One region of the Streptacidiphilus sp. MAP5-3 genome, then DNA from elsewhere that is predicted to be linked to it. Evidence: riboswitches for the same ligand, from Rfam matches in the RefSeq annotation. Region 1 holds a riboswitch; each other region holds the start of a gene.

Region 1 (2,192 bases):
CGCGCCGTCACCGACCAGGGCACCGTCTCGGCCCGGTACGTGCTGCGCTGCACGGAGGGCTTCACCGCCAACCTGCGCGGCGAGAAGCGCACCTGGCTGCCGATGAACTCCTCCATGATCGTCACCGCACCGCTGCCCGCCTCCTTCTGGGACTCCGTCGGCTGGGACGGCCGCGAGACGCTGGGCGACTTCGCGCACGCGTACATGTACGCGCAGCGGACGGCGGACGACCGGATCGCGCTCGGCGGACGCGGCGTCCCCTACCGCTTCGGCTCTCGCACGGACAACGACGGCTCGACGGCGGCGAAGACGATCGACCAGCTGACCGAGATCCTGACCGGCTTCTTCCCCGCAGCGCGGGGTGTCGCGGTCGACCACGCCTGGTCGGGCGTGCTGGGCGTGCCGCGCGACTGGTGCTCCACGGTCGCCGTCGACCAGGCGTCCGGCCTGGGCTGGGCCGGAGGCTACGTCGGCAGCGGCGTCACCACGACGAACCTCGCCGCGCGGACGCTGCGCGACCTGGTGCGCGGCGAGGCGACGGACCTGACGGACCTGCCGTGGGTGGACCACACGGTCCGCCGGTGGGAGCCGGAACCGTTCCGGTGGATCGGGGTGCACGGGCTGTACGCGGCGTACCACTTCGCCGACCGACAGGAACGCGGCGGGCGCGCGGGGACCTCCCCCGTCGCGAAGGTCGCGGACGTGATTTCCGGGCGGCACTAGAAACGGCACTGAACGTAGTCGCACCACCTGCGGGAACAAAGCCTCAAGCAATACCCGACGTGCGGATTCCGCCAGGGTGACGGACGCTGTTGGAGGGACGGATCGGGGTCCGTCCGGGCCTGCAGCATTCGACACCTTGGGGTGCCCATGTCTGTCTTCCTGTGCCTGCTTGTCGCCCCGCTGGGACTGATAGTCATCCTTGGCCTTTCCTGGTTCGAGGATCACGTCCTCAGCCCGCCCACGAGCCCCGCCGACCAGGTGGTGCAGAAGTCCGTCGAACTGCTCAAGCAGCAACGTCCGTGATCCGCGACACCGACCCGGTCGGTTGACGCTGCGTCCGGCGACATGGTGGGATCCTTACGCCAATCGGAGGCAAGGAGAGGAAGCCGGTGCAAATCCGGCGCGGTCCCGCCACTGTCACCGGGGAGCACCTGCGAACGACGGCCACGGCGGCTCATCGCCGCTGGAAGGCCCGTAGGTGCGTCGATCCGGAAGCCAGGAGACTCTCGCCTTCGGATCGTCGATCCAGGGCGCGGACCCTGAGTGAGGACACGCAGCGGTGCGCAGCAGCGCGTTCGCGTACGGGGCCGTGGTGGGCTATGCCGCCGACGCCGTGTTCGGCGACCCCCGACGTGGTCATCCGGTAGCCGGGTTCGGGCGTTTCGCCGCCGCGCTGGAGCGGCGTCTCTACAAGGACCATCGCGGCTCGGGAGCAGTCTTCACGCTCGCCGCGGTCGGTTCCGTCGCCGGGGGCGCGCTGGTGACGGAGCGCACGCTGCGGCGCTCGCGCCCCGCTCAGGCGGCCCTCGCCGCCGCGTCCGCCTGGGCGGTTCTCGGGGGCGCGTCACTCGTCCGCGAGGCGCGCGGGATCGCGTCCGCGCTGGAGCGCGGGGACATCGAGGCGGCGCGCGAACGTCTGCCGCACCTGTGCGGGCGTGACCCGCGTCAGCTGGACGCGCAGGAGATCGCCCGCGCGGTCGTCGAGTCCGTCGGCGAGAACACCGCCGACGCCGTCGTCAACGCGCTGATCTGGGGCGCCCTCGTGGGCGCGCCGGGGCTGCTGGCGTTCCGGGCCGTCAACACGCTGGACGCGATGGTGGGTCACCGCTCGCCGCGGCTGCTGCGGTTCGGCTGGGCGTCGGCGCGGCTGGACGACGTGGCCGGGTGGCCGGGTGCCCGGCTGACGGCGCTGCTGACCGTCGCGGCGAGCGAGGACCGGGGGCGCGCGTGGCGCGTCTGGAGGCGTGACGCGGGCGCGCACCCGAGCCCGAACGCCGGTCATGCGGAGGCTGCCTTCGCGGGCGCGTTGGGAGTGCGGCTCGGGGGCACGCTCCGCTACGGGGAGCGGGTCGAGCACCGACCGGTTCTGGGTGCGGAGTTGCGGCCGGTCGCGGTCGCGGACGTGGAGCGCGCCTGTCGGCTTTCACGCCGGGTGGGCGCGCTGGCGCTGGCGACCACCGTGACGGTCG
Region 2 (2,192 bases), on a different contig from region 1:
GTGATCTGCAACACCGTGCAGGTGAGCGGATGTGCAGGGTCAGTTGGCGGGCTCAGGCCTCGGTGGCCGTGACTGTCGCTGCGGCGTCGGCAGGAGCGGCCTCCGTCCCTCCGGCGAGACCGGTCTGCCAGCGGGACTCGATCTTGCCGTAACGCCAGTAGAGCAGCGCGACGACCCAGGTGAGGGCGAACAGCCCAGCGATGACGAAGCCAGCCTTGTTGATGTCGAAGTTGGCCATGAAGTCCCAGAAGCCGCCGGTGAGATGGAGCTCGCTGGTGAGTACGCCGAGCACCTCGATGGTGCCGATCAGGAAAGCGGCGGCGATGGAGAGGCCGGTGATGACGAGGTTGTAGTAGACCTTGCGCACAGGTCGCGCGAAGGCCCAGCCGTAGGCGAAGTTCATGAAGAAGCCGTCGAAGGTGTCGAAGAGGATCATGCCGCCGGAGAAGAGCAGCGGCAGCGCCAGCACGGCGTAGAACGGCAGCCCGGCGGTGGCGGCGTAGGCGGTGGCGGCGAGCAGGACGACCTCGGTGGCGGTGTCGAAGCCGATGCCGAAGATCATGCCCACGAAGAAGAGCTGCCAGGTGTGGTTGATGGAGCGCATGAAGCGGCCGAAGAAGCGCCACATCAGCCCGCGCGCCTGGAGCTGCCTTTCGAGCTCCTCCTCGTCGAAGGTGCCCCGGCGCATGTCGCGGAAGACCTTGAAGATCCCGGCGAGCACGATCAGGTTGAGCGCGGCGATCAGGTAGAGGAACCCGGCGGAGGTGAGCGTGCCGAGCATGCCGCCCAGCGTCTCGTAGGTCGAGTTCGGGTCGACCATCGCGCCGAAGACGGCCTTGGCGGCGACGGTGATGCCGACGCCTACGGCGGAGACGACCGTGGAGTGGCCGAGGGCGAAGAAGAAGCCACTGGCCAGGGGACGTTGACCGTCCGCCAGTAGCTTGCGGGTGGAGTTGTCGATCGCGGAGATGTGGTCCGCGTCGAAGGCGTGACGCGCGCCCAGCGTCCAGGCGGTGAACGCGACGCCGAGGCCGACGCCGAGCTTGTCGTAGTGGAAGTGGTGGGGGAGCACAGTGAAGATGTAGATGCCCCAGCCGACGCCGTTCAGCAGCAGAATCACCAGGGACATCACCCCGATCCTGGTCCATTCCGCGGGACTCAGGGACTGACGGACCATCTGTAGCTTGGCGACGAACGCGGACACTGGGCATCCTCCTCGGGACGCTCACAGGTCGGCGCGGCCTGGTCGGAGACTCCCGGAGGGCCCGGTCCGGACCGACCTTCCTGCGAGGCTGGTTTCCAGGAGTGCGACGCCAGGCGACCGGACTTGCCCTCACTCGTGCCGAGGGGTTCACCGTTGCGGGACAGCGCCGGATTCTCACCGGACTTCGCTGACGCTGCACTGTCCCCGCGCAGTGAGGGGACCTTCGGCAGCCTAGAGGTGGCGGGGGCTCGGGTACAAGCCTGCACATCTAAGCAGGTGTCTGATTCACTGCCGAGGACGGTGCGGACGTCGGCTGGTACCGGGCGGCGAGGGTACGCACCGTCTCGGTGATGCGGTCGCGGAGTTCGGCCGGTGCCAGGACCTCGACGTCCGCGCCGAGCCGGAGGAACTCCTGGTGGGCGTGGTCGATCGACTCGATGGGCACCCGGGTCTCGGTCCATCCGTCCTGTGCTGCTCCGTCGCCCAAGGCCGTTACGCCGAGGCGGCGGGCGCCCTCCGGGGTGAGCCGGACCAGGGCCTCCCCGGTGTGCAGCCGGGTGTGGAAGTCGGCCAGACTGCTGCTCCAGTGCGCGGCCAGGTCGAACCTGTCCGGGATGGCGAACTCCTGATCCAGCATATGGACTTCGAGGATCTGGTCGACCCGGTAGGTGCGGATCCCGGACGGCCCGCCGGCGGCCAGGTACCAGCGTCCGGCCTTGAGGACCAGCCCGTACGGCTCGACCCGCCGCTCGATCTCCTCCGGCGCCCGCCAGCGCCGGTACCGCATGAGGACCGCTCGCCGCGCCCAGAGCGCGGCGGCGACCGCGGGCAGGTGAGGCGTGCTCTCGGCCTCGCCGTACCAGCCGGGGGCGTCGAGCAGGAAGCTCCGCCGGATCCGCTCGGCCTGCTCGCGCAGCTCCGCTGGAAGTGCGGCCCGCAGCTTGAGCTGGGCGGTCACCAGCGCCTCGCCGAGGCCGAGTTGGGCGGC
Region 3 (2,192 bases), on a different contig from region 1:
GGATGAGCATCATCGTCCGCCCCGCCCTGCCCGACGAGTACGACGCCGCAGGTCACCTCGTTGCCGAGGCCTTCATCCACGACGGTCACACCGAGCGGGACGGCGACTACGCCAAGCTGCTGCGCGATCCGGGCGACCGGGCCGAGAAGGCGGAGTTGCTCGTCGCGGTGGACGAGGAGACGGGCGCGGTCCTCGGCTCGGTGACCTTCGCCCCGCCCGGCTCCCCCTACGCGGACCTGGCGCAGGGTCAGGAGGGCGAGTTCCGGATGCTGGCCGTCTCCCCGGACCCGGCCGCCCGCGGACGCGGCATCGGCGAGCTGATGGTCCGTGCCGTGATCGACCGCGCCCGGGAGCTCGGACTGCCCCGGATCGTCATGTCATCACAACAGCAGATGGCTTTCGCGCACCGGATATACGGGCGTCTCGGCTTCGTCCGGACCCCCGAACGCGACTGGTCGCCGATCCCCGGCATGGTCCTCTTCACCTACGCACTGGAGCTGTCCGGCTCGCCTGCGTGATGCCCGCAGGCAGGAGCCGCGACGCCTCAGCCGGTGCCCGGAGTGCGCCGCAGCAGTGCTCCAGCGGGGCAGCCGAGTGATCGAACGGTTACTCGAACGAATCACGCCGCGACACAACATCTGGTGGTGCGTGACGCACCTGCCCCTAGATGTATGCTCATGCTCGCTGTCGAAGCAGGGGAACCCGGTGCGATTCCGGGACTGCCCCGCAACGGTGAGCGGCTGCCGATCCGGCCTGTCCGCGAGTCCGATGACCTGCCGTCAGCGCGTCCTCGGCCTGCCCGGCCGCGGGCGCTGCAACCGGGCCTCGTGGGTGGGCCGACGGGCTGCTTCGCGCTGCTCTGCTCCCGCCTGCCTTCTCACGCGACCCGTGCCTCAGCCACCGGCCGCCAACGAGGAGCGTGCGCGTACATGACGGACATCGCCGTCCCCACCCTGCCCCAGCCCACCCGTGAGCCCGACGCCCGTGGTGGCGCCGCCGACGCTCCCGGCACCGCGCTGCTGGTCACGCTCACCGAGCGGTCCGCAGACCTGACCCAGGTCGACCCGGGCCGCGTCGCCGCCGCCGCGCTGCGTGGCCGCAGCGCCCAGGCCGACTACGCGGAGCTGCGCGGGCTGGCCATCGAGGCCGCCGCCGCGCTGATCGCCGAGGACCCGCAGTACTCACGTCTGGCGGCCCGGCTGCTGGCCGAGGAGGTCCGCGAGGAGGCGGCTGGTCAGGGCTCGTCCTGCTTCGCCGAGTCCGTGGCCGTCGGCCACCGCGAGGGTCTGATCGGCGACACCACCGCCGCCTTCGTCGCCGCGCACGCCGACGCACTGGACGCCGTCGTCGACCAGCAGGCCGACGACCGCTTCGAGTACTTCGGCCTGCGCACGCTCTACTCCCGCTACCTGCTGCGCCACCCGATCACCCGTCAGGTGATCGAGACGCCGCAGCAGTTCATGCTGCGGGTGGCGTGCGGGCTGGAGGTCGGGGGCAACGAGAAGTCGGTGGCCGAGGTCGCCGAGCTGTACGGGCTGATGAGCCGCCTGGAGTACCTGCCCAGCTCGCCGACGCTGTTCAACTCCGGCACCCGGCACCCGCAGATGTCCTCCTGCTACCTGCTGGACTCGCCGCTGGACGAGCTGGACTCGATCTACAGCCGCTACGCGCAGATCGCCCGGCTCTCCAAGCACGCGGGCGGCATCGGTCTGTCCTACTCCCGGATCCGCTCGCGCGGCTCGCTGATCCGCGGCACCAACGGCCAGTCCAACGGCATCGTCCCGTTCCTGCGCACCCTCGACTCCTCCGTCGCCGCGGTCAACCAGGGCGGTCGCCGCAAGGGCGCGGCCTGCGTCTACCTGGAGACCTGGCACGCCGACATCGAGGAGTTCCTGGAGCTCCGCGACAACACCGGTGAGGAGGCGCGCCGCACGCACAACCTCAACCTGGCGCACTGGATCCCGGACGAGTTCATGCGCCGCGTCGAGACCGACGGCGACTGGTCGCTCTTCTCCCCCGGCGACGTCCCCGAGCTGGTCGACCTGTGGGGCGCCGAGTTCGACGCCGCCTACGTCAAGGCCGAGCAGGACGGCAAGGCCGTCCGCAGCATCCCGGCCCGGACCCTGTACGCGCGGATGATGCGCACCCTGGCCCAGACCGGCAACGGCTGGATGACCTTCAAGGACGCCTCC
Region 4 (2,192 bases), on a different contig from region 1:
GAACCGGCGCCTCACTGCCGCGCAGACCCTGCGCCGGACGGTGCCAGGCATAGACCGCCAGCGCGACGACGACAAAACTGACGGCGTTCACCGTGAACACCACCGCCGGGCCGGAGACCGCGACGAGCAGGCCCGCCAGCGCCGGGCCGACGGCTCGGGCGACGTTGACGTTGAGGCTGTTGAGGGACGCGGCCTGCGGGATCAGATCGCGCGGGACCAGCTCCGGCTGGATCGCCTGCCAGGCGGGGTTCGTCATCGCCTGACCGCAGCCCATGAGGAACGTGAGCAGCAACAGGACCGTGGGCGTGGCCAGCCCCGCCCCCGTCAGCCCGGCGAGCACCCCGGCGAGCACCGCCATCGCCGTCGACAGCCCCAGCAGAATGTGCCGGCGGTCCAGCAGGTCCGCGAGCACGCCCGCCGGCAAGGAGACGAACAGCACGGGCAGCAGGCTGGCCGCCTGCACCGCCGAGGTGAGCAGCGCCGCGTTGTGCTGGTGCACCAGCATCCACTGGGCCCCCACGGTCTGCATCCAGGTGCCGATGTTCGACACCATCTGGGCCAGCCACAGCAGGCGGAACGCCGGCACCGCCATCGGCGCCCAGGACGACTGCCCGTAGCCCTGCTCCGCCTGCTTCCCCATGGGTTCCCTCTCGGACTGGTCCGGCACCGGTCCGGCACCGGTCGATTCTCCCGCCGATCGGGGTCCGGCGCCGCCCCGCCACGGGGGTGCCCGGCCGGGGATCGCGGCGCAGTGCTAACCTGCCTGAGCCAAAAAATCTGCGCAGCCATGCAGGTTTCCGGCAGCGTGCCAGGCAGCGAAGCCGGTGAAGCCCGCACTGCGGGTCATTCCGGCGCTGTCCCGCAACTGTGAGGGCCCTCTCCACGCGGTCCGAAGCCAGGTCGCCTCCTGCCGCGCTACGACATCGGCCCTCGTGGGAAGGGGCGGTCCGTTTCTGTCGGCGCGCGTCCTGCGCCGCTCGTCGACGGATTGGCTTCTTCCCGTCCCTCGGGAGGAAGCACCACCATGGCTCACTCGTCTGTCCGGCCCCGGCCTGCTCGGCGCACCCGGATCGTCCGCGCTGTCTCGACGGCGACCGCCGCGCTCGCAGCCGTGGCCGTCGTCGCCGGCTGCAGCTCCACGAGCTCCGGCAGCGCCGACTCCTCCGCCTCCTCGTCCTCGACGAGCGCGTCGTCGGCCGCCGCGACGTACCCGGTCACGGTGAGCGGCTCCAACGGCAAGGTCACCCTCAAGACCCAGCCGAAGCACATCGTGTCGCTGTCGCCGACCGCGACCGAGGACCTGTACGCGGTGGGCGCCGGCAAGCAGGTCGTCGCGGTGGACTCGGACTCCAACTACCCGTCCGGCGTGCCGACCACGAGCCTGAGCGGGCTGACCCCGAACATCGAGGCCATCGCCAAGTACAACCCGGACCTGGTCATCGCCTCCCAGGACTCCGGTGGCCTGGTCGCCGGGCTGACCAAGCTCGGCGTGCCGGTCCTGATCGAGCCCGCCGCGGCGACGATCAACGACGTCTACACGCAGATCGACGCGATCGGGCAGGCCACCGGTCACACCGCCCAGGCCACGCAGACCGTCACCGGCATGAAGGCGTCGATCACCGCCTCCGTCAAGCAGGCCGGCGCCGATCACGGGAACCTCAGCTACTACTGGGAGGTCAGCGCCAACCCGTACTACTCGGCGACCTCCACCACCTTCGCCGGGCAGATCGCCTCGCTGTTCGGCCTGAAGAACATCGCCGACAAGGCCGACAAGGCCTCCGACGGCGGCTACCCGCAGCTGTCCGCCGAGTACATCGTCTCGGCCCAGCCGCAGCTGATCTTCCTCACCGACAACCAGTCCGCCGACGGCGGGCAGAGCCCGGCGGTCGTCGCGGCCCGACCCGGCTGGTCCGGTATCCCGGCCGTCAAGAAGGATCAGATCGTCGGCCTCAACGACGACATCGCCTCGCGCTGGGGCCCGCGCCTGCCGCAGCTGGTCGCCCAGATCGCGCAGGCGATCGAGAAGGCCCCCACCAAGTGACGCACGGCGGACGGTAACGAGGTAACGGTGACAAGAGGCGGAGTCCGCCCGCGCACCCTGCGCGCCTACGGCATCGCGGTGGTGTTCCTGGCCGCCGCGGTGCTGGTGGGCGCCATGGCCGGAGCGGCGGACCTCAACCCGCTGGCGACGG

What was found. Region 1 has a riboswitch for cobalamin ahead of ABH928_RS28540 (cobalamin biosynthesis protein). Riboswitches for the same ligand answer to the same signal wherever they lie in the genome.
Region 2: it holds a riboswitch for cobalamin, as region 1 does, so the genes downstream of both, ABH928_RS05120 (HoxN/HupN/NixA family nickel/cobalt transporter) here and ABH928_RS28540 (cobalamin biosynthesis protein) in region 1, are expected to answer to the same signal.
Region 3: it holds a riboswitch for cobalamin, as region 1 does, so the genes downstream of both, ABH928_RS01470 (ribonucleoside-diphosphate reductase subunit alpha) here and ABH928_RS28540 (cobalamin biosynthesis protein) in region 1, are expected to answer to the same signal.
Region 4: it holds a riboswitch for cobalamin, as region 1 does, so the genes downstream of both, ABH928_RS09290 (ABC transporter substrate-binding protein) here and ABH928_RS28540 (cobalamin biosynthesis protein) in region 1, are expected to answer to the same signal.

What each region holds. Positions count from the first base shown of each region.
Region 1 covers NZ_JBGCCL010000026.1:9,464-11,655, forward strand. Annotated here, with positions in the region: gene ABH928_RS28530 (NAD(P)/FAD-dependent oxidoreductase) at 1-723, shown strand, start outside; gene ABH928_RS28535 (hypothetical protein) at 871-1,026, shown strand; cobalamin riboswitch at 1,056-1,249, shown strand; gene ABH928_RS28540 (cobalamin biosynthesis protein) at 1,283-2,192, shown strand, end outside.
Region 2 covers NZ_JBGCCL010000002.1:313,826-316,017, forward strand. Annotated here, with positions in the region: gene ABH928_RS05120 (HoxN/HupN/NixA family nickel/cobalt transporter) at 53-1,129, opposite strand; cobalamin riboswitch at 1,295-1,435, opposite strand; gene ABH928_RS05125 (helix-turn-helix transcriptional regulator) at 1,473-2,192, opposite strand, start outside.
Region 3 covers NZ_JBGCCL010000001.1:333,026-335,217, forward strand. Annotated here, with positions in the region: gene ABH928_RS01465 (GNAT family N-acetyltransferase) at 3-518, shown strand; cobalamin riboswitch at 662-796, shown strand; gene ABH928_RS01470 (ribonucleoside-diphosphate reductase subunit alpha) at 930-2,192, shown strand, end outside.
Region 4 covers NZ_JBGCCL010000004.1:164,367-166,558, forward strand. Annotated here, with positions in the region: gene ABH928_RS09280 (MFS transporter) at 1-640, opposite strand, end outside; cobalamin riboswitch at 775-923, shown strand; gene ABH928_RS09285 (hypothetical protein) at 1,030-1,218, opposite strand; gene ABH928_RS09290 (ABC transporter substrate-binding protein) at 1,220-2,041, shown strand; gene ABH928_RS09295 (FecCD family ABC transporter permease) at 2,069-2,192, shown strand, end outside.